4 regions of the Candidatus Mycolicibacterium alkanivorans genome follow, and region 1 is predicted to be linked to each of the others. Evidence: riboswitches for the same ligand, from Rfam matches in the RefSeq annotation. Region 1 holds a riboswitch; each other region holds the start of a gene.
What was found. Region 1 has a riboswitch for cobalamin ahead of K9U37_RS14530 (energy-coupling factor ABC transporter permease). Riboswitches for the same ligand answer to the same signal wherever they lie in the genome.
Positions count from the first base shown of each region.

Region 1 (8,198 bases):
CCCGCGATTGGCCGGGTGGTTGCGGTCACCGGTGACCCGGTCGATCACCGGGCCGGCCGGGCCGGGGCGGGTGTAGACCTCGATCCCGCAGCCGACCCCGCAGTACGAACACACCGTGCGGATGGGCTCAGACGTCACGACCCCACGCTGGCGTGCTGACGTTACCGATAGCACCGAGAGCCGTTATCGACGTGAAAAACCATGCTCACAGCGGCGAGCGCGGCGATGTGAGGCGGGATCGGCGCGGCCGGATGTAACACTTGTCAACATGGCAACCGCGTCCTACCACCACGGCAACCTGCGGCAGGCCCTGCTCGAGCATGGCGTCGAGCTGGCCCGTGCGGGCGGCCCCGACGCGGTGGTCCTGCGCGACGTGCAGAGGATGGCCGGGGTCAGCAACTCGGCCGCCTACCGCCACTATGCCGACCGGCATGCGTTGCTGGCCGCGGTGCAGCTCTACGGGATGGGCCGGCTGGGTGACGCAATGCTGGAATCACTGGCCAAGGTGCCCAACCACGGACCGCTCGCCGACCGGGCTCTGGCCCGGTTCCGGGCGACCGGACGGGCCTACATCGAGTTCGCGCTGACCGAACCCGGCCTGTTCCGCACCACGTTCGCGCCCAGCGGCCCGCATCCCGCCGACGAGACCGTGGACTCCGAGCGCCATCCGTTCCAAATCCTCAGCAGGTGTGTCGATGACCTGGTCAGCACCGGGGTGCTCACCGCGAGCCGCCGCGACGGCGTCGACGAATCAGCCTGGGCAGCCGTGCACGGACTGGCCACCTTGTTCCTCGACGGCCCCTTGGTGGCGGCCGACGCCGAGCGCAAGGCCCACCTCACCGACCGTCTGCTCGATCTCATCGCCGAAGGTGTCCGCTGAGCTAGCGACACGCCACCACCCCAATGGTGACAGCGTTAACTTCGGCTGTCATGCCTGCCGCGTCAATGTTGCTCTGCCAACGCTGAATTCGGCTCTCGGCGCCTCCACCCGCGGCCTGCAGTGGATCGTCGACGCCTACAACCTGGCCTTCGCCGCGCTGGTTCTGGCCGGCGGCACCCTCGGCGAGGAACCGGTCCGGGTGCCGGCGACCGGCGAGGTCCTGCTGGAGTGGGGCGGTGCTGATGTCCACGCCGACGGCGCCGAGCTCCCCGGCCATTCCGTGGTGATCGTCAAGTCCGGCTGAGCGGGTTGTCCTCGACTGTGGGCCTCCCGCAGGGATTTTCGCCAATTCCCCTGCAGGACACCCACGGTCGAGCGCCTGACGTCAAGTCAGATAGCGGTAGGCCGGTGACCCGGGCTCGAGGGGCTCCACGTGCAGCCCGGAGGCGTCCATCCGCCCGCGCAGTCCGTCGAGGTCGGCGGCAGAGCCGAGTTCGATACCGACCAGCGCCTCGCCGGTCTCGCGGTTGTTGCGCTTGACGTATTCGAACAGCGTGATGTCGTCATTGGGACCCAGCACCTCGTCGAGGAAGCGGCGCAGCGCACCGGGCTCCTGCGGGAAATCCACCAGGAAGTAGTGCTTGAGCCCGAGGTGCACCAGCGAACGCTCGAGCACCTCGCCGTAGCGCGACACGTCGTTGTTGCCGCCGGAGATCAGGCACACCACCACCGAGCCGGGGGCCACGTCGGCCTCCAGCAGTCCGGCCACCGATAGCGCGCCGGCGGGCTCGGCGATGATGCCCTCGTTCTGGTAGAGATCCAGCATCGCGGTGCAGACCGCGCCTTCGTCGACCGTGGTGACCGACACCATGTCACCGGCCGCTGCCAGCGCCTGGTAGGTCAGCGTGCCGGCCCGTTTCACCGCGGCGCCGTCGACGAACTGGTCGACATGGTCGAGGTCGACGGGCTCTCCCGCGGCAAGTGCGGCCATCATCGAGGCCGCACCGGCCGGTTCGATGCCCAGCACCGAGGTGTCGGTGGTGCGCGCGGCGAGGTAGGTGGTGATGCCCGCGACGCACCCGCCACCGCCGACCGGGACGACGACCAGGTCCGGTTCGCTGCCGAGCTGATCGAGGATCTCCACCGCGATGGTGCCCTGACCGGACATGGTGCGGGGATCGTCGTAGGGCGGGACCATGGTGGCGCCGGTGCGGGCGATGTCGTCGAGTGCCGCAGCGGCGGCCAGGTCGTAGGTCGCACCGCCGACGATCAGCTCGATGAACTCCCCGCCGTGGTAACGGATCCGGTCACGCTTCTGCTTGGGCGTCTTGGCCGGCACGTACACCCGCCCGTGCACACCCATCGACCGGCACGCCAGGGCGAAACCCTGGGCGTGGTTGCCGGCCGACGCGCACACCACACCGGCCCGAAGTTCGCCGTCGGACAGCTGCTTGAGCAGGTTGTAGGCGCCGCGCAGCTTATAGGACCGGACGGTCTGCAGGTCTTCGCGCTTGAGGTAGACCTCGGCTCCGGTGACCGCGGAGAGCCGGTCGCTGTGCTCCAGCGGGCTAACCGACACCAGATCCGAAATTCGCCGGGCAGCCTGGTCGATGTCAGCCGCGGTCAGCGGCGCTGACAGTCGGCTCTCGCTCAGTTCGGCGGACACCGAACAATGGTGCCACTACCAGCGCCGAATCAGGGAATCGGGGCTTGAGGACCAATGGCTCGTGCGCCGACGCCGTCGTCCCATCGACCGGTTCCGGCGAAGCCGCTTGTCGATCGCGACGACGATGCTGACGCCCACTGCGACGGCAAAGATCCGCGACCACGCGTCGGTGCTGATCGGCGCGGTGCCGAACACCGTATTCATCGCAGGCAGATAGGTCAGAGCCAGTTGCGCGGCGGCCTGGCCGGTCACCCCGACGAGGACCCAGCGGTTGGAGAGCAGACCGATGCGCCAGACGGAGTGGGTCAGCGATCGGCAGCTGAACAGATAGAACGCCTCGACCACGACAAAGAGGTTGACCGCCGAGGTGCGTGCTTCAGCCAAGCTGGCGCCATTGCCCAGTTCCCAGTTGAATATCCATCCCGCGCTGATCACCAGTAGGGCGGACACCAGCACGATCCGCACCACCAGGGCGCCAGTCAGCAACGGCTGGTCGGGATCGCGCGGCAGGCGCGCCATGATCCCGGGCTCTTTGGGCTCGAACGCGAGCATCAATCCGAGGGCGATGGCGGTCGTCATATTGATCCACAGGATCTGGGTGGGCAGGATGGGCAGGGTGGCTCCGGTTGCTATCGCGACCAGGATGACCAGACCTTCGCCGAGATTCGTGGGCAGGGTCCAGGTGATGAACTTGGTGAGGTTGTCGAAGACCCCCCGGCCCTCTTCGATCGCGGCCTCGATGGTGGCGAAATCATCGTCGGTCAGCACCATGTCGGCAGCGTCCTTGGCGACTTCCGTTCCGCTCCGCCCCATCGCCACACCGATGCTGGCCTGCCGCAGTGCCGGAGCGTCGTTGACACCGTCACCCGTCATCGCCACCACATGCCCTCTGCTTTGCAGCGCCTCCACCAGCCGCAACTTCTGCTCAGGAGACACCCTGGCGAAAACCTTGGCCCGCTCCGCCGCCGCGGAATACTGCTCAGCGCCGAAGCCAACCAGATCCGCGCCGGTCAGCACCACGCCCGGCATGTTGTCATCGTCGCCGAGAACACCGATGTCGGCGGCAACCGACGCCGCGGTGTTGGCGTGGTCACCGGTGATCATCTTGACCGCGATACCGGCGCTGTGACAGGCCGCCACAGCCGAGCTTGCGGCCGGCCTAGGCGGGTCGAGCATCGCTTGTAAGCCGGTGAACACCAACCCCTCCGGGATGGTGTCCGCGTGCAGCGCGTCGGGACCGACGCCGGAACGCAGGCCTGTCGCCAACACGCGCAGGCCTCGGGCGGTCAGTGTCTCGGCGGCGTGCATCACCACACTGCGCTGCAACGGCCGCAGGGTCCCGTCAGTGGCCATCTGCGACGTGCACAGGTCGAGCATGCGCTCCACCGAACCCTTCGCCAAAATCAGGTGGTCGTTTTGGCCGGACCGGTGCAGCGTGGCCATGTACTGGCGCTCGGAACTGAACGGAATGGCGTCCACCCGGGGACATTCCGCGGCGAAGCGATCCGGATCGAGGCCTGCCTTGACGGCAGCGACCCGCATGGCGCCCTCGGTGGGGTCACCCACCACGTCCCAACCCCCGCCGTCGTTGCTCAGCGCGGCATCGTTGCAACAGGCTCCGGCCAGCAGACACCAGCGCAGTGCGGCGTCCCCGCCGATCGGGACCTGCGCCCCGTGCCGATCGGAGATGAAGCCGTCGGGGGCATAGCCGGTCCCGGTTACGGTGAACGTGTTCTCCGGAGTCCAGATGGTCTGGACGGTCATCTGATTCTCGGTCAGCGTGCCGGTCTTGTCGGAGCAGATGACCGTTGTCCCGCCAAGAGTCTCGACCGCCGGCAAGCGCCGGATGACGGCGCCGCGCTTGGCCATTCGAGCCACACCGATCGCCAACGCAATGGTCACCGCGGCGGGCAGACCCTCCGGGATCGCACCGACCGCCAGCGCGATCGCGGCGGTGAAGGTGTCGACAGCGTCCTGCCGGCGGAGCAACCCCACCCCGAACGTCGCTGCGGCCAACGCAAGTATCGCGACGGTCAGTGTCTTGCTGAACTTCGCCAACTTCTCGGTCAACGGAGTCGTCGCAACGTCTGCGGCACCCACCAGACGGTGGATCTCCCCGAGTTCGGTCGCCGCACCCGTTGCCACGACGATTCCCGCGCCGCTGCCCGCGGTCGCGAAAGTGCCCGAGTACACCATGTTCCGCCGGTCAGCCACCGGCGTGTCGACGGGCAGGGCCACTTCGTCCTTGCGCACCGGCGCCGACTCGCCGGTTAGCGCAGATTCGTTGACCTTCAGATCGTGTTGGCGCACGAGCCGCAGGTCCGCCGGCACCTTGTCGCCAGCCTCCAACACCACCAGATCGCCGGGCACCAGATCCTCAGACGCCACAGCACGTTCCTGCGCCCCACGCACAACCCTCGCACTGGTGCGAACCAGGGACCGCAGGCTCTCCAGAGCGGCTTCGGCTTTCGATTCCTGAATGAAACCGACGGCCGCGTTGATCAAGACCACACCGAAGATCACCGACGAGTCGACGGGTTCCCGCAGTAATGCCGTTATCACACCGGCGGCAAGCAGGACATAGATCAGCGGATGGTGGAACTGCCGCAGGATTCGCAGCACCACCCCCTCGCCTTCCACCATTGGAAGACTGTTGGAGCCGAAGCGTTCTCGCCGCTCGTCTGCCTCGGCCTCGGACAGTCCGGAACTGAGGTCTGTCTCGAGTAGCAGCACCACCTCGTGAGCCGACAGACTGTGATGTTCCGCGTTGGTCAGTGTGGGCATGGCTGGGGCACTCATCTCACATGCGTCGGAGCTGGTGATGAATCCGACGCTAGATGACCCCGGCTCGCGGTGCAGGGGCCATACGTCCCTGGCAGAAGGAAGTTGGTCAGTTGTGCTGGCCATGACCCGCCGGCGCCAGACTCGGCCCGCCCCGGCTCAGGCCGGGTTGAGCAGGCGGGAATTCAGTAGCGCCGAGTCTTTCATCCGATGCAGGCCCTTGGCGGCTGCAAGGACACCGAGGTCGGCCAGCGGTTCGATGATGATCACCGTCATGTAAGCGGCGCCGAAGGTGGCGAGGCTTGCCACGGCTTGGCCGGAGAAGCCCTCACCATAGAGCGCCCAGAACGCCACCCATGTCACGATGCCGGCCTGATAGGTGGTCGACAGCGCCAGCGCCTGGCGGTAACGCAACGCGACGTAGGGAGTATGCGGTGCGATGACGCGGTTGGCGACGAGTTGCAGGGCGAACAGCGGCACCAGCAGCGTGGTGATGTTCATGCCGTACTGCGGCAGGTCGAACGGAGCGAAGAACAGGCCCTGGATCAGCAGACCCGAAGCCAGGCCGATCGCCGCGGGAGCAACACCGAACAGCAGGAACAGCGTCGAACCGAGAATTAGGTGTACCTCGGAGACCCCGACCGGATAGTGCGGGAACACCTGGAAGAAGGTGAACACCAGCGCCGTGGTGGCGGCCGTGCGCATCATCAGTGCGGAGATCCCGCGCTCCTTGATCAACTGCCACGCCGCGTATGCGCCGCAGAGGCCGGCCCCACCGGCGGTGAGGTAACTCAGGATGATCTTCGGACCTTCGACGATCCCCGGTTCGATGTGCATGGTCGATCCCCTTCAGGACGCAACAAGTGGTGCATCGCCCGAGAGGGTATGGCTCGTTGTCGCCACACACCCGATCCGCGAGGCGATGCGCCCCCGGGTGCGGCGCACCCGGCACAGCTGGCAGGTCTTCGGACTTACCGGCATGCACCTCTCGGTGCCCCTACTGGCCGTCGCTTCCCAGCCGCAAAAGTATTTCGCGTACCAGTGCCGATGACGGCGGTCGTTCCTGCATACCGCTGCGGGACAGTCCCGGATTCTCACCGGGTTCCCTCTCGCGATGTGCCAACGTCTCACATCACTCGATTCCGAGACGGGAACTCGCACCGTCCCGGAAAACCTGCTGCAACGAGCACACTACCTTCTGACGGACGATCCGCAATGAAACACTTGTCAAAATGGCGACCGCCTCCTACCACCACGGCAACCTGCGGCAGGCACTGCTCGAGCACGGGGTCGCATTGGCCCGCGCCGGCGGCCCCGATGCGGTGGTTCTGCATGACGTGCAGCGCCTGGCCGGGGTGAGCAACTCCGCCGCTTACCGGCACTATGCCGATCGGCAGGCGTTGCTCGCCGCGGTACGGAACTACAGCTTGACCCATCTGGGCGATGCGATGCTGACCGGAAAGGCCTACATCGAGTTCGCGCTGGCCGAACCCGGCCTGTTCCGCGCCGCGTTCGCGCCGGCCGGCCCGCACCCCGCCGACGAGACGGTCGACCCCGATCGGCATCCGTTCCAGATCCTCAGCGGGTGTGCCGACGATCTCGTCGCCACCGGTGTGCTCACCGCGAGCCGCCGGGACGGGCTCGACGAGGCGGCATGGGCCGCGGTCCACGGCCTGTCCACACTGTTCCTGGACGGCCTGCTGATGGCGGCCGATGCCGAACGCAAGGAACAGATCTCCGACCGTCTGCTCGATCTGATCGCCGAGGGCGTCCGCTGACCCCCTGGTGAGGGGACACGTCACGATCACCAATGTTGACAGTGTTAACTTACCCTGCCATGCTTGCCGATGTTACCGCCGTCAACATGAAAGGCGTCGCTCGTGACAACCGACACCCTCTCCCGGCCACGCACGCGACCGATCGCCATCCTCGCGGTGGTCCTGGTGGCCGCCCTGGCCATCAACGTCGAAACGACCATCGTCAATGTTGCTCTGCCGACACTGAATTCGACCCTGGGTGCCTCCACCCGCGGTCTGCAGTGGATCGTGGACGCTTACAACCTGGCGTTCGCTGCACTGGTGCTGGCCGGCGGCACCGTCGGTGACAAGTTCGGTCGCCGCGGAACGCTGATCACCGGGCTGGTGTTGTTCGCACTCACCTGCGTCGGGGCCGCCCTGTGCACCTCGACCGGCCCGCTGATCGGCATGCGCCTGGTGATGGGCGTCGCATCGGCGCTGATCTATCCCACGACGCTGGCGATCATCACCGACACCTTCCGCGACCCGCGGCAGCGCGCCGCCGCCATTGGCGTGTGGGGTGCGGTGACGGGTCTCGGCGTGGCCATCGGCCCGATCCTCGGCGGTGCGCTGCTCGAGTCGTTCTGGTGGGGCAGCCTGTTTCTCGCGCTGGTGCCCATCGCACTGCTGGCCGCCGTCGCAGCACCGATCCTCATCCCGGCGTCGACGCCGGACCGGCAGTCACGGCTCGACCGCGGCGGACTGGTGCTCTCCGTCGCCATGCTCGGCGCGCTGGTCTACACCCTCATCGAGGCGCCCACCCGCGGCTGGTCCAGCGCTCCGACGCTGGCCGGGTTCGCTGTCGCACTGGTCGCCGCTGTGACTTTCGCCTGGTGGGAGCGCCGGCATCCGGAACCGCTGATCGACGTCACGCTGTTCACCAACCTGCGGTTCAGCGCCGCCAGTGGCGCGGTCACGGTGGCGTTCTTCGCGCTCTTCGGGTTCATCTTCCTCATCACCCAGTTCATGCAACTGTTGCAGGGCTTCGGTCCGCTGGGCACCGGTGTGCGCATCCTGCCCGTGGCGTTGTCGATCGCGGTCGGCTCGGTGCTCGGCACCCGGCTCGCCGTGACCG
Region 1 is NZ_JAIVFL010000001.1:2,949,965-2,958,162, forward strand. Features, by position in the region: gene K9U37_RS14505 (bifunctional nitrate reductase/sulfite reductase flavoprotein subunit alpha) at 1-138, opposite strand, end outside; gene K9U37_RS14510 (TetR/AcrR family transcriptional regulator) at 269-880, shown strand; gene K9U37_RS14515 (hypothetical protein) at 870-1,184, shown strand; gene ilvA (threonine ammonia-lyase IlvA) at 1,266-2,546, opposite strand; gene K9U37_RS14525 (cation-transporting P-type ATPase) at 2,562-5,345, opposite strand; gene K9U37_RS14530 (energy-coupling factor ABC transporter permease) at 5,487-6,164, opposite strand; cobalamin riboswitch at 6,267-6,482, opposite strand; gene K9U37_RS14535 (TetR-like C-terminal domain-containing protein) at 6,560-7,105, shown strand; gene K9U37_RS14540 (MFS transporter) at 7,208-8,198, shown strand, end outside.

Region 2 (8,198 bases), 230 kb from region 1:
CGATATTGCCGTACTCGTCCAAAAGTTGTTCCAGCCGCGCGATGTCGCCGTAGCTTTCCGCACGCGCCATCGGCGGGATGAGGTGGTCGACGATGGTGGCATGTGCGCGCCGTTTGGCTTGTGCGCCTTCGCCGGGATCGTTGACGAGGAACGGATAGATCAGCGGCAGGTTGCCGATGGCCGCGTCGGTGGCGCATTCCGCTGACAGCGCAGCGTTCTTGCCGGGTAACCATTCCATCGAGCCGTGCTTGCCGAGATGCACCACCGCATGCGCGCCGAAACCCTCCTCCAGCCAGCGGTACGCCGCGAGGTAATGGTGGCTCGGCGGCAAGTCGGGGTCGTGATAGATGGCGATGGGGTTCTCGCCGAAACCACGCGGCGGCTGGATCATCAGCACGATGTTGCCCGTTCGCAGTGCGGCAACGACGATTTCGCCGGCATCGTTGACGAACAACTGACCCGGCGCCGGGCCCCAGGCGTCGACCATCGAGTCGCGCAAGGCCGCGGGGAGATCGGCGGTCCACGCACCGTACTGCTCGGCGGTAATCGTCACTTGGGCATCGGTGAGCTGCGCACTGGTCAGCCACTGCTCGTCCTGCCCGCCCGCGGCGATCAGCGTGTGGATCAGCCGGTCCCCGGCTTCGGTCTCGTCCTCGATGTCCAGCACACCAAACCCGTCGCCGATGTCGTAGCCCGCCTCGGCAAGGCGTCGCAACAGCCGCACGGTCGAGACCGGAGTGTCGAGGCCAACCGCATTTCCCACCCGGGAATGCTTGGTAGGGTACGCCGACAGAACCAGTGCCAGCTTTTTATCCTTATTCGGAACATGGCGCAGCACAGCATGTTTGACCGCGATACCGGCGACTCGCGCACAGCGTTCCGGGTCGGCGACGTAGTGGGGCAGGCCGTCGGCGTCGATCTCCTTGAAGGAGAACGGCGCGGTGATGATGCGGCCGTCGAACTCCGGTATCGCGATCTGGGTGGCCGAATCCAGCGGCGTCACACCGTCGGTGCCGGCCACCCACTCCGCTCGCGAAGAAGTCAGGCACAGGCCCTGCAGCGTGGGGATGTTGAGCGCGGCGATGCGCTCGATGTCCCACGACCCGTCCTCACCGCCCGCGCTAACTCCCGACGGCTTGGAACCGCCGGCAGCGAGCACACTGACCACCAACGCATCCAACGATCCCAGGGCGTCATACACCTCCTGGGGAGCGCTGCGCAGAGATGACGCGAAGATCGGCACGCCCACCCCCGCGCCGGTGGCGTCAATCGCCTCTACCAGGGCGTGCGCGAATCCGGCGTTGCCACTGATCTCATGCGCCCGGTAGTACAGCACCCCGACGCGCACCTTGTCTCGGGCTGAATCCGACACGTCCTCCAGCGCGGCGGCCCCGCCGGGCCGCTTCCCGTATCCCCACTCCGGGATGGCGACCGGCTCATCAAATCCTTCGCCAGTGAGAAGCACTGTGTCACAGAGAAACGCATGTAACTGAGCCAGATTCACCGGGCCACCCTCAACGAGGTAGGCGTGCGCCTGCGCCGCGACGCCAATGGGCAGCGTGGAGCACTCCATCAGCTCCGCGCTCGGTTGCCGCTCACCACCGAGCACCACAAGCGGCAGCCTACTGGCACGGAGCTCGTTGAGCTGCGGCTCGATCTCCGCCGATGACCCGAGGACACGGAGCACAACGATGTCGGAGCCGGATATCACCGGGCTGAGGTCCTGGCGCACCGGGTTGCCAAGGTTGAAGGCGGCCCTGCTAGCACGAGCAGAGAGCAGGTCGGTATCCGACGTGGATAGCAACGCGATACGACGCGCTTGAGACGCACTGGTCATCCTGGGCCTCCTACTAGGGGTTCTCGCCCCTCGATTCGGATGTCCCGTGGCCAGTATCTGGCTAGAGGTAGCGATCACTTGGTGTGGCGCGACCCTCACAGTGGCGGAACCGCCCCGGGTTTACACCGGGTTCCTACGCCACGAGACCTACCCCGCCATCGTAGAGCAGTCGCAACATCGGCATATCTGCAAGGTTTCCAGCCGCGCCCGCTGTGATCAGCGGCGACACCCATCGGCGGGTCAAGCTGGCATACTTCGATAAGTCGCCGTTCAATCGCGCCGCGCTTGATGACCGCACTGACGGTGTGGCAGCCGCGCGTGCCTTCAACGGATTTCCCGCACCCCGAGGGTCTCTAGGAGCGCCCCGGCACGGGTGCGGCTGCGCTAACCTCTGCGAGGGTAGGCCCTCGACGTTGGGCTCATCATCTATCCATAGCGTCGGGGATCCATCTTTCCTTACAGGAGATCGCGATGACATGCGCCTTTTCTCACCGCTCATATCTCGCATCTACGCCGTTCGCGCGCCGATTCGGCGCCTATGCGCTGCCCCTGAATCTGCGTACAGCAGGGGCGCGATGAGCTACACCAAGCCACCATCGTTCGACGTAACTGCGCTGCGTGTACCGATCGACCCGCCCAGCGTAGAAGTCGCCGCCGCGGCCGCCGAACGGCTGGTCGACCACTCGGTCGTCATGCCGCCGGGCGCGGCTGCCGCCACACTGGGTGACCTCGCGGTCTGGCTCGCCGCGACGCAGAACCAGGTCCTGCCCCGACAGCTCATCAACGTACGGCTGGTCATCTTCGCCGGAGATCACGGCGTCACCGGCGGCGGCGAGTCAGAATCCCTCTCGGAACCCACTGGGGAAAAGGTCCGCGCGGCACTCGCGGAACTGCGTGGCGTCAATTCTCTGGCAGCCGCGCACGGCGTGACGGTTCGAGTGCTAGATCTCGCCGTAGACGACGATTTCGACGACCTGGCGGAGGAATCCCGGGCCGCGTTGCAGGCGTACAAAGTTCGCCGCCGCAGCGGTGCCATCGACGTCGAGGACGCGCTTTCTCAGTGTGAAGTTCACACAGCCCTGGCTGCTGGCGCCGCAGTGGCACATGAGGAGATTGCCGCCGGTGCCCAGCTACTAATCAGCGGCGAACTCGGCGGCGAAAACCTCACCTCCGCAGCCGCATCGGTGGCCGCCACACTCGGGTTGCCCGCAAGCTCCGTCGTTGGCCGCGGAGGCGGCATCGACGACTCCGCGCTGCAACGCACGACTGCCGTGATTGCGTCTGCGCTATCCCGTGCCGGTGACCGGGTAGGAGACCCGATGACTGCCCTTGCTGCCCTTGGCAGCGCCGATCTGGCCGCCTCCACCGGGTATCTTCTCACTGCGGCCCGCTGCGGCATCCCGGCGCTAATCGGCGGGTTGCCAGCGACCGCCAGTGCGCTCATCGCCGATGCTATCGCCGCCGGGGCGGCCGCATGGTTTACCGCCGGTCACCGTTCCGCCAATGATCCGGCGCAAGCGTTGGCATTGACCCAGCTTGGGCTGACTCCCCTCATCAACCGCACGCTCCCGTTCGGCGAAGGGTCTGGCGCAGTGGCTGCGGTGCCACTGCTACGTAGCGCTGCTGCAATGCTCATCCAGACCGCACTACCCAGTGATCTCACGCTCGACTGACCTGGAGCCGACTCGTCAGCACGTAAGGATTGCTGTCCGATCGCTAGTAAGTCGTCGCAGTGGTGGCGTGCGTAACACGCATCGCACGAACCGCGGGAGCCACCGACGGCGCCAACAGCTCCGACCTATCGTCGGGATATCGGACCTCGACGACTGCGGAGCTGGCGAAACGATACGGTCGGCCTACCACAATGCCCGCGAATTGCTTTCGCAGACGCGACATCTCAACCCGCACGGCGCCGACACGGCTGGGATCACCGTGGAGGTCGGCGGCCAGCTCAGGCGCCGATCGACCTTGCGTGCGTACCGCCAGGATTAACAGGATCTCCGCATGTCGTAGCGAGATGTCATGCCGCCAGCTGCCGAACTGACCGACCATCTCCAAAACCGGTGCCGCGCTGTCATGCAGATCAAGCGTCACCTGCGCTATCGCAGGCTCCGTCTCTTCGATGACCGGCCGGACCAGCCAGCCGCCCGGCAGCGTCTCGACATCGCACATTCCAAGCGACGGCACCCACAGGTGGCCGGGGGTAACGTCCGGTGGTAGCAGGATCCGACTTTGCACCGGTACCGCGCCCACCGCAGCTACCCAGCCGTCGGTATCAACCGCGAGGGCAGGCGAGCCAATTCGGGCCAAGATGGGTGCCGCGACAGCGCGGAGTCGGTTTAAGGATTGATCCCGCCGTTCACGCAAACGAGATTCAGCCAACCGCGCCACAGTGTCAATGAGTGCCAAGGTAGTCGGATGGACGGTGGCCGCCGGCCCGGTCACGTCGATCACCCCCATTACCCGCCCCGTGCTCGGATCACGGATCGGCGCGCCTGCACACGTCCACGGATGCTGGCTGCGGTTGTAGTGCTCAGCACAGAACACTTGTACCGCGCGCTGGGACACCAATGCGGTGCCAAGTGCGTTGGTGCCCACGGTGTTTTCCGCCCAGTGCGCACCCTCGACAAATCCAAGTTTGTCTGCGTTGAGGAGAACCTTTGTTGAACCAGATCGCCACAGCACCCGACCCTCGGCATCTGCGAGGGCAAAGATGCTGTCGCCACCGGAGATAAGCGAACTCAGACATCCCGACACCTCGTCGACGACAGATATCAGCCCAGAATCCTGGCGTAGAGTCTCCACGGTGCTGGCGCCCGCCACGGGCGGGGTCCGACGGTCAGGCCGCAGACCCTTAGTTATCAACCGTTGCCAGGAATCCCATATGACCCGCCGCGGGCGGGTCGGCGCAAGTTTTCCTGCCATCGTTGCGTCGTAGACCGCCGACATCAGCCTCGCATATTTGCGGGGATCTTCACCGGGCGCCACGGCCGGCTCGGGGTGAGCGGTGCCACGCATTTCCAACCTCTTCTTCAACCTCGTCGTCGTGAGAGATCTTGCGCCACGGGTCTCCCTCGTTGAGTTGCGGTTCGACGCCAGTCATAGCTGTGGTAGGACCATAATCAGGCTCTCCTGACGTCGATGTGGATCACCGAGCGTGTGGTATGGGGCAGCGATGGTGAGTGGGGCGCACGGACGGTGATCTAGGTTCGAAGGCTCTGACCCCAATCGATCCAGGAGCCGTCCGTGCGCGCATCAACCCTACTCAATTCCCTGTTCGACCTGCCCGGTGTGCGGGTCGGCAAGGCTGCCGTGGTGGACGGTGAGCTGCAGGTGACAGTCAGCCTGCGCCGGCGGCGGCTGTGCTGCCCGCAGTGTTCGTTTACCACCCGGCACCGCTATGACACCCGTGAGGTGGACTCATCGTGGCGACATCTGGACATGGGTGGGCGGGTATGCCGGATCGTGTTGCGCCGCAGACGGCTGCGCTGCTGCGAGCATGGTGTGTTGGCCGAAGCGGTGCCGTTCGCGCGTCCTGATTCCCGCCACACCCTCGACTTCGAGGATCTGGTGGCGTGGCTGGTCACCAAGACCGACAAGACCACCGTGAGCACCTTCGCCCGCATCGCCTGGCGCACCGTGGGCGCGATCTGCGAGCGGGTCGCCGCCGACGTGTTAGACCCCGACCGGCTGCGCGGGCTGGTCGACATCGGCGTCGATGAGATCTCCTGGCGCACACACCACCGGTATTTGACGCTGGTCTCCGACCACGACAGCGGCACCATCGTGTGGGGCAAACCCGGTAAGGACACCGACACCTTGGGCGCGTTCTTCGACGAGCTGCCCGACGGCGGCGCATCCATCGAGGCGGTGTCGATGGACATGGGACCGGCCTACGCCAAAGCCGTGCGCGAGCGGGCACCAGCGGCGGTCATCTGCTTTGATCCCTTCCACGTTGTCAAAGTCGTCACCGATGCGCTTGAGGCGGTGCGCCGCCAGGTCTGGCAGGCCGCCCGTGCGCTGCCCGACCAGCAGATCGCCAAAACCTTCAAGGGGGCGCGCTGGGCGCTGCTGAAAAACCCCGCCGACCTCACCGACATGCAGGCCCAAACCCTACGGGAAATGAAACGCAGCGGTGGAATGCTTTGGCGCGCCTACCAACTCAAAGAAGCGCTGCGCGAAGTCTTCGCCGGCGACCTGGATGCCGGCACTGTCGGCGAGCTCCTCGACCGCTGGTGCGCACGCGCCCAGCGCAGCCGCATCCCCGAGTTCATCAAAGCCGCACGTACCATCCGCAAACACCGCGCCGGCATCGACGCCGCTATCGATCGCGGACTGTCCAACGGCCGCCATGAAGGGCTCAACACCAAGGTTCGACTTCTCATCCGACGCGCCTACGGCTTCCACAGCGCCCAGGCCGCGCTAGCGCTCATCCTCCTGGCGTGCGGACCCGTCACCCTCGAACTCCCATACCACACCCAGGGTCATCCACATTCACGTCAATAGAGCCCATAATCACTTGTCGCTGTGCGGTCAATGCTCTGCTGGTGTTTGACCCGAATCTAATCCTCTCGCGGCGGTCATTATCTCCGAGTTGCTCCTTAGTCCAGCCCTCCGCAACATCGCCGACAACACCGATGCTGTCAGCAGCACTGGGCCCAGTCACATAGAGACTCAGTTACGCGAAGAGGACCGCCTCGGGCGTCGCGCCCACCGCGATCGCCTCCAATTACCTGTTCCGCGAACCGCGTTCACGACGGATGCTCGGCGACATCGCCCTTGCTGTCGTCGGGGTTCTTTGCATTCAACTCGGCGCCGGGCCACCGATCATCATGCCCCAATCCCGCAAGGTCGGGCAGTTGCTCATTCCACCTGAGCAGCCTGTAGTCAACGCGCAGAGGGGCTGGGACCTGGCTACATGTAACGCAATGTAACTCTTGTGCACTTTCGCCGGGGAGATGTGTGCTGTGTTACACACATCCGCAATTGAGCCCCTCGTCACAAATGGCGGCCGACAGCCGCAGCAGGCATTCCGACCTGCCGACTCGTATCTGCCGACATGCCTGAAGCGCCCCCATAAGGAGACAAGTCATGACCCTATCCATCACGGTCGACAACGAGGCGCGCACCGTTGCGTCAGCGTTCATGCACATCAACGGGGCCTCGGTACCCGCGCGGAGCGGTGCCACTTTCCCGACGACAGACCCAAGCACTGGCCGACACATCGCTGACGTGCCTCGCGGTGACTCCGTCGATGTTGACCACGCGGTTCAGGCGGCAGCCGACGCCGCCATCGAATGGCAGTTCAGCGACGCCATCACGCGGGCCGGTCTGCTGCGTCGGCTCGGCGCGCTCGTGTCTGAGAATGCGGATGAGCTGGCGAGAATCGAATCCATTGATTCGGGGCACTATCTCGGGAAGGCACGCGAGCTGGTTGATGCGATGCCGTTGTGGCTTGAGTACTGGGCTGGGGCAGCAGATAAGGTCGGCGGACGCACCATCGCGGTCCCGGGGAACAAGATCAGCTTCACGCTGCTTGAGCCGCTGGGCGTGACGGCTCACATCATTCCCTGGAACTATCCGCTGCTGATTCTGGTCCGCTCGGTTGCGCCCGCACTGGCCCTCGGTAACACGTGCGTGGTCAAGCCGGCCGAGGACACTTCGCTTTCAGCGCTCAAGTTCGCCGAGCTGGTACAGGAAGCTGGGTTCCCCGACGGGGTCTTTAACGTGGTCACCGGGTACGGAGCCGAAGCGGGAGCGGCTCTGGCCGCCCACCCCGAGGTCCGGGGAATCACGTTCACCGGTTCCACCGAAACCGGACGCGAGATCGCTCGCCTCGGCGGCCAGCACATCGCCCAGGTGAACCTTGAACTCGGAGGCAAGAGCCCGTTGGTGGTGTTCCCGGATGCCCCACTCGAAGATGCCGTTGAAGTTGCCGTCCAAGGCTTCTGCTCGCGCGCGGGACAGGTATGTGTGGCGGGCAGCCGGCTCTTTCTGCACGAAGACATCGCCGACCAGTTCCTGGAGATGCTCGTCGCGCGACTGCGCACAGCCGTGATCGGCGACCCCTTCGACGACAACACCCAAATGGGTCCGTTGGCCTCACAGAAGCATTTCGACCGGGTCCGGGAGTACATCGAAATCGGCAAGCAGGAGGCCACGCTGCTCTATGGTGGCGGCCAACCCGAGCACGCAGCGAGCGCTGGGTTCTTCGTGGAACCAACGGTTTTCGTCGACGTACCCAAGGATGCGCGGATCGCCCGCGAGGAGATCTTCGGCCCTGTCACCGCCGTCATGCGCTGGTCCTCGGTGGAGGATCTGATCGCGACGATCAATGACTCCGACTACGGCCTGTTCGCGG
Region 2 is NZ_JAIVFL010000001.1:2,715,507-2,723,704, forward strand. Features, by position in the region: gene cobN (cobaltochelatase subunit CobN) at 1-1,837, opposite strand, end outside; cobalamin riboswitch at 1,869-2,005, opposite strand; gene K9U37_RS13425 (nicotinate-nucleotide--dimethylbenzimidazole phosphoribosyltransferase) at 2,413-3,510, shown strand; gene K9U37_RS13430 (GAF domain-containing protein) at 3,554-4,855, opposite strand; gene K9U37_RS13435 (ISL3 family transposase) at 5,084-6,343, shown strand; gene K9U37_RS13440 (aldehyde dehydrogenase family protein) at 6,983-8,198, shown strand, end outside.
Region 2: it holds a riboswitch for cobalamin, as region 1 does, so the genes downstream of both, cobN (cobaltochelatase subunit CobN) here and K9U37_RS14530 (energy-coupling factor ABC transporter permease) in region 1, are expected to answer to the same signal.

Region 3 (6,815 bases), 250 kb from region 1:
CACTGTCGCAACCGGTCTCATGGCCGCCCTGGTCGCCCGAGGGCTTGCGGTATCCGGTCACAAGGTCGGCCCCGATTACATCGACCCCGGGTATCACGCGATGGCCACCGGACGACCCGGCCGCAACCTTGACCCGTTCATGGTCGGCGAACAGCGGATCGTCCCGCTGTTGCTGCACGGCGCCGCAGCCGCCGACATCGCCGTCATCGAAGGAGTCATGGGGCTTTTCGACGGCCGCCTGGGCACACCCGGCGAGTCATCCACCGCCCACGTGGCGGCCCTCACCGCCTCACCCGTCGTCCTCGTCGTCGACATCTCACACGCCTCCCGGACGCACGCCGCGACCGTCGCCGGACTCGCCGCCTTCGACCCGACCGTGCACATCACCGGGGTCATCCTGAACAAGTCCCGATCAGCACGGCACGCCGAGGAAGTTCGCAGCGCCCTAAACAGTATCGGCATTGCCGTTCTGGGCGTCCTTCCCCGCGACGCCGGTGTCGACATGCCGTCACGCCATCTCGGCCTGGTGCCCGCCGCAGAACGGGCCGAATCCGCGGCGACGCTGGCCCGATTAGCCCAGATCATCGAAGACCACGTCGATCTCGACGCCGTACTCGACATCGGCAGTCGCGCGACGCCTCTCGAGGGAGCAGCATGGGCCGCAGCCGCCGAGATCACCGCGCCCTCGCAGGGCCGCCCGGTGGTGGCGATCGCCGGTGGCCTGGCTTTCACCTTCCGCTACGCCGAAACCGAGGAACTGCTGCGCGCCGCGGGCTGCGACGTCGTCGATTTCGATCCGCTGACTGACACCGTTCTGCCACAGGGCACGACGGGAATCTATCTCGGCGGTGGATTCCCCGAAGTCCACGCCGCCGAGCTGGCGAGCAATACCTCGTTGATCAGAGACCTGCGAGCCGCAATCGAGTCAGGCGTACCCACGGTCGCCGAATGCGCGGGTCTGACCTATCTATGCCAGACCCTCGACGAGACACCCGCCGTAGGAGTGGTTTCCGCCCGGGCCGCGATGACACCCCGGCTGACCCTGGGCTATCGCACCGCTACTGCACCGGTTGACTCAGTACTGGCCAAACGAGGCGAACAGGTCACCGGACACGAGTTCCACCGAACCCTCGTCACACCGACTTCTGGCGAGTCCTCAACCGGTAGCGATGATTTCGCTGCAGCATGGGATCTCGCCTCGGGACCCGACGGATTCGCCAGCCGCACCCTGCACGCGTCCTACCTGCATGTCCACTGGGCGGGCCACCCACAACTGGCCCAACGCTTCGCAGACGCCGTACACCACCGAGCGGTGTCGACAAGCTGTCCCGCGACGCGCGACATGCTGCGCCATCACGGGGACTCCGAGACCGGGTCGAGCCTGCTCGACTTCGCCGTCAATGTGTACGCGGGACCAAGGCCCACCTGGCTCGACGCAGCGCTCCACCGTGCGGTCGACGACGCAGCCGCTTACCCCGATGCCACCGAAGCCCGGGCCGTACTGGCTACCCTTCACGGCCGCCCGGCAAACGAGGTGTTACCGACCGCAGGGGCATCGGAGGCATTCTCTCTCGTCGCGAGCCTTCGCCGATGGCGCCGCCCCGCGGTCATCCACCCCCAGTTCACCGAACCGCATGCGGCGTTGCTGGATGCCGGACACACCGTCTTCACGGTGTTGTGTCATCCCGAAGACGGCTTCCTACTCCATCCCGATGCAGTGCCCGAGGACGCCGACCTCGTCATCGTGGGCAATCCCACCAACCCGACCGGAGTTCTGCACCCGGCCAACACAATTCGCCAACTTCTACGCCCCGGCAGAGTCGTCCTCGTCGACGAAGCCTTCCTGGACGCGATACCCGGACAACCAGAAACACTGGCGGGCGACCGGTCCGCGGGGTTACTGGTGACCCGAAGCCTCACCAAGCACTGGTCAATACCCGGCGTCCGGGCCGGCTACCTGCTAGGCGATCCCACGCTGATCGCCGACGCTGCACGCCATCAAGTTCCCTGGTCGGTCTCTACGTCGGCCATCGCCGCCATGCTGTCATGTTCCGATGACCGCGCTTGCGTCGAAAGCCGAAGACGTGCAACCGAATTAGCGCAGTGGCGCACGAACCTCACCGAGGGTCTCGCAAGCCGCGGCATCCCCGTTGTGACCGGCAGGGCGCCCTTTGTCCTGGCCCGCGTCGGAGCAGGAGTACACGGTTCCCTGCGCAATAAGGGGATCGCTGTCCGGCGCGCCGACACGTTTCCCGGCCTTGGCGATGCGTGGGTGCGAATCGCCGCGCGCAACGCAGCGACCGCGGAACAGTTGTTCGCAGCCTTGGATGACGTTCTCGGAGTGTCCTCGCGCGCACCCACCACGTTGCCTTTACTGGCCCCGCAATCCGTCGATACCCTAAGCTGAATCAGGCCTCAGGAAGCCGGTGTGAATCCGGAACAGTCGCGCTACTGTGACACCCCGGTGCCGGGGTGAAGTCAGACCCTCAGGCTGTTCATCAATCCTTTGATTCAGGGACGCAGCCCTTCCCTGCAGGAGAATCCATGGCAACGTTTCACTCCATCCCCGCAGTCGATAAGAGTGCTTTGTGGGCCCCCATCGCACCCCCGTCGCCGACGGTCAACGCCGCAGCGGCCGAGCGACTGGCCAACTTGGCCACCCCGCCTGGCGCGCTGGGCAACTTGGGTAATGTCGCGGTGTGGATCGCCACGACACAGCAACGGGTGCCGCCTCGTCAGCTCGACAATGTGCGGCTGGTCATTTTCGCCGGTGACCATGGCGTCGCCGCCCACGGCGTGTCAGCCTTTCCGTCGGCGATTACCGCGGCCACAGTGCGGGCCGCCATCAGCGGACAGCTCGGGGTGAGTGCGCTCGCCGCCGCCTATGGCGTTGCCGTTCGTGTACTGGATCTCGGGGTAGATGACGACTTCGACGATCTGCCTGCGAAGGCTCGTACTGCTTTGCAGGCATACAAGATTCGCCGTTGCAGCGGAGCCATTCATCTCGACGATGCGCTGACCGAACACGAAGCGCACACGGCGCTGGCCGCCGGAGCGACCGTGGCGCGCCAGGAAATCGAGGCCGGCGCGCAGTTACTGATCAGCGGTGACCTCGGCATCGGAAACACCACTAGCGCGGCAGCTCTAGTGGCCGCCGCGCTAGGGTTACCCGCGAGCGAGGTGGTAGGTCGTGGAAGTGGCATCAACGATGCCGCGCTGCAACACAAGACAACTGTCATCGACGCAGCGCTAACGCGCGTCGGTGACCGCACCGCCGATCCGATCGAGACTCTGGCTGCGCTCGGCAGCGCCGATCTGGCCGCATCGACCGGATACCTTCTCACCGCCGCCCGACTCGGGGTCCCGGCCCTGCTGGACGGTCTGATGGCAGTGGCATGCGCGCTAACAGCCGATCGCATCGCCCCTGGCGCAGCAGCGTGGTATGCCGCGGGTCACCGTTCCACCGAACCGGCGCAGAGCCTGGCCCTCGACAAGCTTGGTTTAACGCCGATCCTGGACCTCAACATGCGCCTCGGCGAAGGTTCGGGCGCCGTCGCCGCGGTACCCGTATTGCGCGGCGCCGTCGCTGTTCTCGCCCACACGGCGCTGCTCAGCGACCTTATGCCGGGGTGACGCCAATCGTCCCCACAGCATCCGACCTGCGGGACAGCTGGCGGCTTGCCGTCGGCACTCTCACCGTTGTCCCCGTAGCACCGCCGCTGCGGGGGGACCACAACACGACCCGCACCGCGATGCTCATCGCGCCCATCGCCGCCGTACCGCTCGGCGTGGCGGTGACCGTACTCGCAATTGCCGGACATGCGCTCGCCCTGCCCGCGCTCGTCACCGGGTTGCTCGCGGTCGGTGCCTTGGCGCTGGGCAGCAGATGCCTTCACCTTGACGGGCGGTCAGACACAGAGGACGGTCTGACCGCCTCCTACGACCGCGCACGCAGCCTTCAGGTCATGACGGGCGGCACCGCTGGGCCTGCCGGTGCAGTTGCACTCATCGTGGTCATCGGTCTGCAAACGGCCGCCGTGGCTGCACTCGCGGCCACGCCGGGCGGTGCGATCCTTGCCGGGCTTGCCGTGATCGTGTCTCGCAGCGCGTTGGCTGTGTGTTGCACCCGTGGCATGCCGCCGGCTCGGCATCACGGGCTCGGCGCTGCGTACGCCGGCACCGTGCCATGGTTTGGCACCGCACTCGTGCGGCTATTCGCCCCGGGCGCCCTCACCGCAGCATGCCGCTTCGCGCACGTCGCGTGGTGGCGCGGCACGCTCGCCGCGGCGATCGCCCTAGTCGTCCTGGCGCTGCTGCTGCGACGCACTCACCGACGTCTAGGAGGGGTCACCGGGGACATTTTCGGTGCTGCCGTCGAGCTGACATTGACCGCACTGCTGGTAGACCTCTCATGAATAGCTCGTTCCCACAGCTTATTTCACAGCTTCAGAACGCGACCGGCGATCACCAGGTGCACCTCGTCGCAGACAGCAGCGACCCGCTGATTCACCGTTCCGAGCAAGTCGCGAAACATCACTCCCGAGCGGTGCGATGGGACGACACCGAGACCGACCTCATTGGTCACCACCACGGCCACCGGCCGATCGGCAAGAGCGTGACACAGGGAGTCGATGCGCAGCGACATCGCTGCGTACGCCTCCTCTGTCGTGGCCTCCCACAGCTGACCGGTATCCATCGCTGCAGTAAGCCAGGTTCGGAGGCAATCGATAAGCACCGATCCCGACGCTGCCCGGCAGGCATCATCGAGGGCAGCGGTCTCCACGGTGACCCAATGCGCAGGACGGCGTGATCGATGACGCGCCACGCGAGCATCCCACTCGGGATCCTGACCGTCAGCGGGTCGCCCCGGTGCGAGGTAGGAGATCACTGCGGCATCGTCGAACAACCCTTCGGTGTGCTTCGACTTGCCGGAACGAACGCCCCCCGTGACCATGATCCGCACCTTGACATCTTAAGGAGTCCCGAACTATGAACCCGATGGTTCCCCGGGCGGGCGGACTGCTACTGGGCCATATCGCCGACCGCCTGTTCGGTGACCCTCGCCGATGGCATCCCGTCGCCGGGTTCGGCAGGACGGCCTTGCTGCTCGAGAGGCAGATGTACGCCGACAGCCGCGCTTGCGGAGCGGCGTACGTCCTCGCCCTCGTCGGCGGGGCCACGGCCGGCGCCACCGCCGCCGAGCGTTTCGCGCGTCACCCGTTGGCTCGCCTACTGCTCACTGCGGCGGTCACGTGGGCGGTGCTCGGCGGGCGCTCCCTGGAACGCGAAGCAGCCGCCGTCCACCGCCTCCTGGCTGCGGGCGATCTCGACGATGCCAGGCGGCGACTACGGAACCTCGTCGGCCGCGACACCACCGCCTTGACCCCAGACGAAATCGCCCGCGCGGTCATCGAGTCAGTCGCTGAGAACACCAGCGACGCCGTCGTCTCCTCCTACCTGTGGGGCGCCATCGCAGGTGTCCCTGGACTGGTTGCGCACCGCACCGCCAACACCCTCGACGCCATGATCGGCCACCACAACGCGAGGTACGAGCGATTTGGTTGGGCTGCAGCTCGTTTCGACGATGTCATGGGCCTACCCGGTGCTCGGTTGAGCGGAATGCTCACCGTTGCCGTCGGACCGGATCGGCGGGCGACGATCACTGCGTGGCGGCATGACGCTCGGCATCATCCGAGTCCCAACGCCGGGGTGATCGAGGCCAGCTTTGCCGGCGCTCTCGGGCTTGAGCTGGGCGGGACCAACACGTACTACGGCAACAGAATCGAGGATCGCGCGCTGATGGGCCAGGGCCGCGGCCCCGTGCCCGACGACATAATCCAGACCACTAGCCTTGCCCGCCGCGTCACCTGGGGCGCCGTGTTTACTGCCGCCTCCGTGTGTCTACTGCGCGGCCGGGGGCGCTGACCGCGGCAGCGCGCACCCAGGCCAGCGCGAGCTCCACATCGGAGACCACGGGCACGTCGGCCCGACCTTTCGGGCGGCGCACGATGACCACCGGTATCCCGTTCTGCTCTGCGGCGAGCATTTTCGGCCAGGTGTGTTGCCCACCAGAATCTTTGGTAACAAGGACATCTGCCCGATGTTCGGCGAAGAGGTTCAGCTCACCGTCGAGGGTGTACGGGCCGCGGCTGGTCAGCACCTGCCAGCTCGCGGGCAGCTCGGTTTCCGGCTGGTCCACCACCCGGGCGAGCACCGAATGTGTGGTCAGGGCCGGGACGAAATGCGCGAGCTGTTGTCGACCGACGGTGAGCAGCGGGCGTTGTCCGAGCTGGCTCGTTGCCAGGGCGGCTTGCTGGTGCGTATCCACCCAATGCCACCAGGGTCGCGATCGATCGGACCAGCCCGGCCGTTGCAACCGCAACAACGGACGGCCCATCTGCTCAGTGGTGCAGGCGGCGACGGCGTTCGCCGAGATCGTCGCTGCGAATGGATGTGTCGCGTCGACCACCACGTCGAAGTCGTTGAGCGCGGACCGCAACCCCTCGACGCCCCCGAATCCCCCGATCCGCACCGGGCCCACCGGAAGCTGCGGATCCGCGACGCGACCCGCCAGGGAACACGTCACGTCGACGCCGTCGGCGACGAGGCGGGCAGCCAATGCCCTTGCCTCGGCAGTACCGCCGAGCAGGAGCACCCGGATCGGCATCAGGGGGCTCCGGGTGCAAGGAAGGGCAACTCCGCCGGGCTTCCCTCGCCCACGAGGGATAGCAGCGCATCGACATCGACATGCTCCTCGATGAGCTGACCGAGAAGATCGAGCCGGCGTTCGCGAGCGGCGGGGAAGCTCACCCCGG
Region 3 is NZ_JAIVFL010000001.1:2,704,786-2,711,600, forward strand. Features, by position in the region: gene cobBC (bifunctional hydrogenobyrinic acid a,c-diamide synthase/histidinol phosphate aminotransferase CobBC) at 1-2,407, shown strand, start outside; adenosylcobalamin (AdoCbl) riboswitch at 2,391-2,543, shown strand; gene cobT (nicotinate-nucleotide--dimethylbenzimidazole phosphoribosyltransferase) at 2,545-3,633, shown strand; gene K9U37_RS13390 (adenosylcobinamide-GDP ribazoletransferase) at 3,630-4,415, shown strand; gene K9U37_RS13395 (bifunctional adenosylcobinamide kinase/adenosylcobinamide-phosphate guanylyltransferase) at 4,439-4,963, opposite strand; gene K9U37_RS13400 (cobalamin biosynthesis protein CobD/CbiB) at 4,999-5,925, shown strand; gene K9U37_RS13405 (cobalt-precorrin-6A reductase) at 5,882-6,667, opposite strand; gene K9U37_RS13410 (cobyric acid synthase) at 6,667-6,815, opposite strand, start outside.
Region 3: it holds a riboswitch for cobalamin, as region 1 does, so the genes downstream of both, cobT (nicotinate-nucleotide--dimethylbenzimidazole phosphoribosyltransferase) here and K9U37_RS14530 (energy-coupling factor ABC transporter permease) in region 1, are expected to answer to the same signal.

Region 4 (8,198 bases), 250 kb from region 1:
CGGCGGTCGCCAGCAGCCCCTCTGCCAGGGGAGTGCGACCTCCCGCAGGCAGGTCATCGAGTCGCCGGGCGGCGATGTCGACCGAGCGGGTCGGGGGCAACGCGACTTCGGCGCCACTGTCTCGGAACGTCACCAGACCAACCCGGTCCCGCCGGCGGTAGGCGTCGAGCAACAGTGACAGGATCGCCGTCTTGACCTGCTGCATTCGCTGCCGAGCTGCCATCGAGCCGGAGGTGTCGACGACGAACAGGATGAGATTTGCCTCGCGTCCCTCGCGTACCGCTCGGCGCAGGTCACTCGCCTGCAGGATGAGCCGTCCGCGGGTGCGCCCACGAGCCGACTGGAACGGCGCCGCTGTGCGAACCGTCTCGAGCAGGTGGATGCCGGTGGCTGCGGCGGCCGAAGGTGTTGCGCCGATGCGGTGTCCGGTCGTGGTTCGCGCGCGGCTGCGGCGCCCGGCCTGGCCAGCGCCGAGACCGTCGACGGTGAAGAGCCTGGCCTTGTATGGCTCACCGGCACCGACGGGTGCCGGTTGATGTGCCACGGATTCACTGCCGCTCGGGCCAGGATCAGAGGACGGCGCCTCACCCTGCTCGGCGGAAGTGCCGTCCCCGCCCCCAGGGCCATCCGGGTTCGGGTCCGGTTCGGGGTCGGTGTGGCCAGTGTTGGGCGGCAGCAATTCATCGAGCTCGCTGTCGCTCAGACCCGGTGCATCGAACGGGTTGCGTCGGCGTCGATGGGGCAGCGCCAGACGGGCAGCCACCCGGAGGTCGTCGGCGGTGATGGCCTCGCGACCCTGCCATGCCGCGTGAGCGGCAGCGGTTCGGGCGGTGACGATGTCGCCGCGCATACCGTCGACTCCGAAAGCTGAACACACCTCGGCGACTGTGTGCAACACCTCCGACGTGACCTCGACGGAGGCCATTCGGCTCTGCGACTCTTCGATACGGCTGCGCAGCCGCTGTTCGGCCTCGGCATAGTGACCGCGGAAACCTTCGGGGTCGGCGTCAAAGAGCAGCCGCCGCCGCACCACCTCGGCCCGCTGGGCAGGTTCCCGCGGCGCAGCGACCTCCACGGTGAGACCGAAGCGGTCCAGCAGTTGCGGCCGCAGTTCACCCTCTTCAGGATTCATCGTGCCGACAATCACGAACTTGGCCGCGTGCGTGACGGAGATGCCGTCCCGCTCGACAGTAAGTTGGCCCATGGCGGCGGCATCAAGCAGAAGATCGACCAGGTGATCGTGCAGCAGGTTGACCTCGTCGACATAGAGGATGCCGCGGTGCGCTTTGGCCAACAGTCCGGGCTCGAAGTGCACGGCCCCCTCGGCGAGAGCCCGTTCGAGGTGGATGGAGCCGGCGACCCGATCCTCGGTGGCGCCGACCGGTAATTCAACGAGCCGCACCGCACGAGTTTCGACAGCGACATCCGCCTCGAATGGGCCGTCCGGCGAGAGCGGCTGCGGCTCAGCTGGATCGGTGGAGAAACGGTCACCGGCAATCACATTGATGGGCGGCAGTATTTGGGTCAACGCTCGCACTAGAGTTGACTTGGCGGTGCCTTTCTCGCCGCGCACCAGCACACCGCCGATGCTGGGGGCGATCACATTGAGCACCAACGCCAGGGCCATATCGTCGAGCCCGTCGGCGGCGTCGGGATTAGCGCCGAGAACGGCAGTGAAGGGGTACAACTGCATTAGGGGAGGCTCCGCTCATCATGGTGACCCGGGACGGGTGCGCGCGAGGCCGGTCTTCGGACTGACCGAGTCCGGCTCCCGTGCCAGCAGGAGCGGCTTGGATCACCGCAGCGGGCCTGTGCCGGACTCTCACCGGACTTCCCAGATTCTCCCCGAGCGGCTTCCGCGCCGTTTCCGACACGGGGGCACACGGGGCACCTCGCGTCTGTCACGCTAGCATCGCCGCCGTGCTGGTCCCCGATGTGCGTCTCACCGTGGTAGGTATCGGGGCGGACGGCTGGGCCGGGCTGCCAGAAGGTGCCCAGTCGGCTATCTGCGCCGCCGAAGTCATCCTGGGGGCCCCACGGCAGCTCGGCCTGCTTCCCGAGGTGGCAGACCAACAGCGAGTCGTGTGGCCCACCCCGCTTCGCACCCAAGTGCCTGCCTTGCTGGCAGCTCACCGCGGCCGCCGACTGGTCGCGGTGGCCTCCGGCGATCCCATGGTCAGCGGGATCGGCAGCATGCTGATCGACCTGCTCGGCGCGGGCCGGGTCAGGGTGACTCCGCACGTGTCCTCGGTGGCATTGGCCCGCGCGCGGATGGGCTGGTCGGCGGAGTCGACCGCAGTGGTCAGCGTCGTTGGACGCGATACGCATACGGTGCTGCGAGAGTTGGCGCCGGGTCGTCGGGTCCTGGTGCTGTCCGCTGACGAACAAAGGCCGGCCGAAGTCGCCGATCTGTTGGTTCCTCGCGGTTACGGGTCGAGCCGGATGGTGGTGCTGGGCAACCTCGGCAGCCCTTCGGAAACGCGGTTGGAGACGACAGCAGGTGAGTTCGCCGGGGTGGTGCCCCGATTGAATGTGGTCGCGGTGGAACTGCTCGGGCCATTGGGGACTGGCTGGGCCACCGGATTGCCTGACGACATGTTTGAACACGATGGCCAGCTCACGAAGCGGGATCTGCGAGCGGCGGCGCTGGCCCGCTTGATGCCCGCGCCTGGCCAGCTCCTCTGGGATGTGGGAGCGGGCGCGGGCTCCGTCGGAATCGAGTGGATGCGCGCACATCCGACGTGTCGCGCGGTGGCTGTCGAGGCGGACGGTGTCCGCGCCGCTCGAATCGGCTGCAATGCAAGAACTCTCGGCGTTCCGGGCGTGGAGATCGTCCACGGCAGCGCACCTGAGGCTCTGAACGGCCTGCCGGCCCCCGACGCCGTGTTCATCGGTGGCGGCGGCACCCGTGCGGGGGTACTCGACGCTTGCCTGCAGGCGTTGCGGCCCGGTGGGCGGCTCGTCGTGCACGGAGTGACGGTAGAGACTGAGGTCCTGCTCGGACAGGCCTATCGGGACCGTGGCGGGGAGCTCACCCGGATCCACATCGAGCGTGCCGCACCGGTGGGCTCGTTCACCGGGTGGACGCCGGCGCGGGCCGTCACGCAGTGGGCGTTCACCCGGCTCTGAGATCATCGAAATCCTTTGTCACCGCGCGGTGTAGCGCTCTTCGTGCACGACGGCCTGCAGGGGACAACGTCCGCGCCAGCCGTGATGCTCGAGGTCGGGGACGTCGGGCAGGCCGGCCACCTGGCCAACACATAACCACGCGACGGGACGCACGTGCGGGGGCATTGCCACCAGTGAGCGCAAGAACTCCTCGCGGTAGAACGACACCCACCCGACACCGAGCCCTTCGGCGGTGGCGGCGAGCCACAGATTCTGAATTGCGCAGATCACCGAGTACAGCCCGGCGTCGGCGATGGCGTGTCTTCCCAGAACCTGCGGGCCGCCGCGGGTGGGGTCATAGCCGACAACGATGCCAAGACCTGATTCGCTGATGCCCTCGATCTTGATTCGGGAAAAGGTTTCGGCCCGTTCACTGTTGAGCGAGGTGGCAAAGATGTCGCGCTCTGCGGCGACATGGTCGCGAAAAGCCGCCAGAGTCCCGGGCGATCGGACGAGGATGAAATCCCAGGGCTGGGACATCCCTACCGACGGCGCCGCGTGAGCGGCCGACAGCACCCGGTCGAGTACGTCGGCGGTCACTGGGTCACCACTGAACTCCCGGCGGGTGTCACGCCGCCGGTAGATCACGTCGTAGAGGTTGCGCAGGGCAGAGGGGGGAACAGCGGTCCTCATCGGCGTCGTCATCCCCGCTCACCTGTCTGCTGTGCTGAGCGGTCGCGGCAGGGGTCGTAGAGATGACTGTCGCCCCCGCAGGGGTCCGGGCGATCGGCGAGGGCGCGGCCCACGAGAATGACTGCGGCCTGGCGCAGCCCGGCCGCCTCGACCTGATCGGCGATATCGACCACCGTGCCGCGCAGGACAAGTTCTTGTGGCTGAGAAGCGCGGTACACCACCACAACAGGGCAGTCCGGTCCGTGCGACGACGTGAGCTCGGCCATGATCAGGCGGATACGGGTGATGGCCAGATGAAGCACCAAGGTCGCTCGGGTCGCCGCGAACGCCGCCAATGACTCAGATTCTGGCATCGGGGTCGACCGTTGCTGGGTGCGCGTGAGTACTACCGACTGGGTGACCAACGGGACGGTCAGTTCCCGGCCGACCCGGGCCGCCGCCGCAGCATAGGCTGGAACGCCTGGTGTGACCGACCACGGCACGCCGGCCGCGTCGAGTCGTCGGGTCTGCTCGAACACCGCGCTGTAGAGCGTCGGATCGCCGGAGACCAGGCGCACCACCCGCAGGCCCGCCTGCTGTGCCGCCACGATCCGGGCGATGATGGCGTCGAGGTTCAAATCCTGAGTATCGATCAAATCGCCGGCCCGAGAGCAGATGTCGAGTATCGCCGCGTCAAGGTAGCTGCCGGGATACAGCACCACATCAGCTTCGCTGAGCAATCGCGCGGCACGCAGGGTAAGCAGATCCGCCGCACCGGGTCCAGCACCGACGAACTGCACAGCACTCACCGGTTTCATCGGTCCGGTCATTTCACCCACCGCGGCGTCCACACTTGGCCCGTCGCAGTCACGCGAGTGGTGGAAGCACCCACGAGCAGGAGACATTTCATGTCGATGGTGTCGGTATCGAGGCCGCCGAGGGTGGTGATCTGCAGCGATTCCTGTGCGCGGCCGACATCGCGTCCGATCACGACGACGGTGTCGCTACGGCGATGTTCCAGCAGCACTTTTCGGGCGATCGCGATTTGGTCGGGACGCGATCGAGAGGCTGGGTTGTAGATGGCGAGCACCAGGTCGGCGTCGGCGATCGCCCGCAGCCGAGTTTCGATTATCGACCACGGTTTGAGTCGGTCAGAAAGGCTGACCACGGCGAAGTCGGCGCCGATCGGCGCTCCTGCGCGCGCTGCGACGGCCTGGACCGCGGAGACCCCGGGCAACACTGTGATGGGGACGTGGGCGTACCGGGCGTCCTCGGCGGCTTCGAAAACTGCTGCGGCCATGCCGAATACACCAGCGTCACCGCCGGAGACCACCGCTACTTTCTTGCCGCGGCTGGCCAGGTCCAGGGCGAAGCGGGCGCGGTCGACTTCAACGGTGTTGCCGGAGGCGTGGCGCTGTAGTCCGACCCGCTGCGGGACGCGGGCGATGTAGGGCCCGTATCCGACGACATGATCGACCTCGGCGAGTGTTGCCGCCGCCTCCGGGGTTAGCCAGCCGTCCGGTCCGGGTCCGAGACCGACCACCACGAGCTCAGCGGCCACACCGATAGCTGGGGGCACTGTCGCCGGGCTCTGTTCAGCGGGCGTTCGTGAGCGCTGCCCGTTGAGGGAGTCGCCGTTGACGACGATCAGGGACAGGTAGGGCACGGAGGTCTCGTCGACGTCGGCCACGGGCAGCCAGCGTTGTTGTTCGTGGCTGGCCCGCTCCACATACAGCGCGTGCCCGAGCCGGCCTGACGCGGCCAGCGCCCGCCGGACGGCGGGAAAGGTGCGACCGAGCTTCATAACGATGGCGCCGTCGGTATCGGCCAGGCGGCGGGCCAGTTCGGCTTCCGGAAGGGTTCCCGGTAGCACCGTGAGCACATCAGTCTGTCGCACCAACGGTGTGGCGGTGGCGGCGGTCGCGGCGACGAATGCAGGTAGGCCAGGGATGATTTCGGTCACGTAGCGAGTGCTTAACCGGTCATGCATATACATATAAGAGCCGTAGAAGAGGGGATCACCTTCGGCCAGGAGCGCGACCGTCCGACCTGCGTCGAGGTGGACGGCCATCCGGGCAGCAGAGTGCTCATAAAACTCAGCGAGCGCACCAGCGTACCCGCCGGGATGATCGGTACTGCCGGTAGTGACCGGGTAGCGCAGCTCTTCTTCGATCGCGTCGGCGGTGATGAGGTCGGCCGCGATGCGGCGGGCGTAGGACTGCTTGTTGACCCCGGCGTGATAGGCGATGACGTCGGCTTCAGCGATGATCCTGGCGGCCTTGAGGGTGATCAACTCGGGGTCTCCCGGTCCCAGTCCGACGCCGTAGAACCGCCCGCGGGTGCTGTTGCTCATTCCGCCTCCGAGGCCAACGCATTGAGCGCCGAGGAGGTGATTGCCGACCCGCCGCGGCGCCCGCGGATGGTCACGTAAGGGATGTCGATGCCATGGTCGTCGGCGAAGGAAGTGAGGGCGTCCTTGGACTCTTGCGCTCCGATGAATCCGACTGGGCAACCGATGATCGCGGCGGGCCGGGGCGCGCCGTCGAGGATCATCTCCAGCAGGTGAAACAGCGCGGTGGGGGCGTTGCCGATCGCGATGACCGCTCCGAGCAGGAACGGCTCCCACAACGAGACGGCGGCCGCGGTGCGGGTGGTGCCCCAGGCGCGGGCGAGGCCGGGCACTTGCGCGTCGTGTAAGAAGCAGTGCACGTCATTGCCGGCGGGCAAACGTCCCGCCGTGACACCGGTGGCGACCATGGTGGCGTCGCACAGAATGGGCGCGCCCGCTCGCAGCGCGGTCGCGCTGGCGCGCACCAAATCGGGATGGATGACCAGGTCCTTGGTCAGCGCCGGTTCCCCGGTGCCGTGCACCATGCGAACCGCTAATTTCTCGGCCTCGATCGGAATTGCGGACAGGTCGGCTTCGCGACGGATCATCGCGAACGACTCGACATAGATGGCCGGGCCGTCGTCAATGTACTCATAGCGTTTGGTGGGACGCGCGATTGCGTGGGTCTGCGGACCAGTCATTGAGCTGCCTCCTCGATGTGCGGGACGAAGATTCCATGCCACGGGGTCACGATGACCTCGGCGCCGGCCTCGCTTCCAGTGCTGGGAATGATCGTGGCGAGTAGCGTTCGCGCCAACTCAGGGGTGAGGACGCCGTCACGCACCGACACGTGTTCGCCGCCGGACACTGCGCCGTAAGCCAGCGGTGGGGTCGGCACCGGAACGCGGGGGTCGGCCACGATCGGCTGGCGTAAGGGAGCGACCAGTTCGCGCAGGTGCCATGGCGCTGAGGTGGCTGGTCCGCGGGCGTTGACGAAGGCGGCCGCCAATCCTGCCAGGTGCAGAGCCGCTTCATCGAGCCGAACGACCTCGCCCCAATGGTCGCCAATCCGCAGTTGCACATCGGTCTCGGTCAGGACGACGAGACCCAAATCTGTGCCGCGACGGCCGGTTCCGGTCAGTCTGTCAAGCATATCGCCGCGGCCATCATCCAGCGTGAACAGGAAACGGCCCGGCAGCAGCGCCAGTGCCGGATCGGCGCGCAACGCCGCATCCAGGCACGACGCCACAGAACGCAGGTTCGCGCGCCCACCGGCAATGCCGGACTGGGGTGAGACCAGGATGTTGCGCACCAGCTCGTGAGTGGTGGAGGGTATGAGGCCGGTGGCCGCCAGGGCGGTCACGACTGCAGGGGGCAGTGTGCCGTTAATTTCCGGTAGACCACGGATTTGCAGGTTTGCCCGCGTCGTGAGATATAGGTGCCCGTCGGCGTGCTGCTGGCTGATGTCCATCAGCCTGCCGAGCACCTCAACAGGCAGCCGGCCGCCCACCAACCGCAAGCGCACCATAAGCCCGTCGTCGGCGACCCACGGTCTCGACACGCCTGGACACAGATCGCGGCGGGTGCGTCCCAAGATCTGCTCGGCCGCCTCGGGGTCTCGTTGCAAACGAGGTGACATCTGTGGGGGACCGTATGGTGCAGCATCGCGTAATAAGCGAGTTGTGTCCGTCGCCATTTTTCTCCCACTCTGTTGCGCAGATCACCTCACTGTACATATGGTAGAACCACGCTGTGGTCAACCACAGATGTTACTACCTTGGTTAACACCAGCTCATGCGCCCTCTGGTCGACGAGATCGGGCGTGTCTACTAAACGAGAGGTGGCCATGACGACCTCAGTCATCGTGTCCGGAGCGCGCACACCGATTGGCAAGCTGATGGGTTCACTGAAGGACTTCTCCGGTTCCAATCTCGGCGGGATCGCCATCAAGGCGGCGTTGGAGAAGGCCAAGGTGCCGGCGTCGCTGGTGGACTACGTGATCATGGGCCAGGTGCTGACCGCAGGTGCGGGCCAGATGCCGGCCCGGCAGTCGGCCATCGCCGCAGGCATCGGCTGGGACGTGCCCTCG
Region 4 is NZ_JAIVFL010000001.1:2,695,620-2,703,817, reverse strand. Features, by position in the region: gene K9U37_RS13370 (VWA domain-containing protein) at 1-1,693, opposite strand, end outside; cobalamin riboswitch at 1,735-1,898, opposite strand; gene cbiE (precorrin-6y C5,15-methyltransferase (decarboxylating) subunit CbiE) at 1,921-3,129, shown strand; gene bluB (5,6-dimethylbenzimidazole synthase) at 3,148-3,813, opposite strand; gene K9U37_RS13355 (cobalt-precorrin-4/precorrin-4 C(11)-methyltransferase) at 3,810-4,610, opposite strand; gene K9U37_RS13350 (precorrin-2 C(20)-methyltransferase) at 4,607-6,133, opposite strand; gene K9U37_RS13345 (precorrin-8X methylmutase) at 6,130-6,810, opposite strand; gene K9U37_RS13340 (ferredoxin-like domain-containing protein) at 6,807-7,748, opposite strand; gene K9U37_RS13335 (acetyl-CoA C-acetyltransferase) at 7,956-8,198, shown strand, end outside.
Region 4: it holds a riboswitch for cobalamin, as region 1 does, so the genes downstream of both, K9U37_RS13370 (VWA domain-containing protein) here and K9U37_RS14530 (energy-coupling factor ABC transporter permease) in region 1, are expected to answer to the same signal.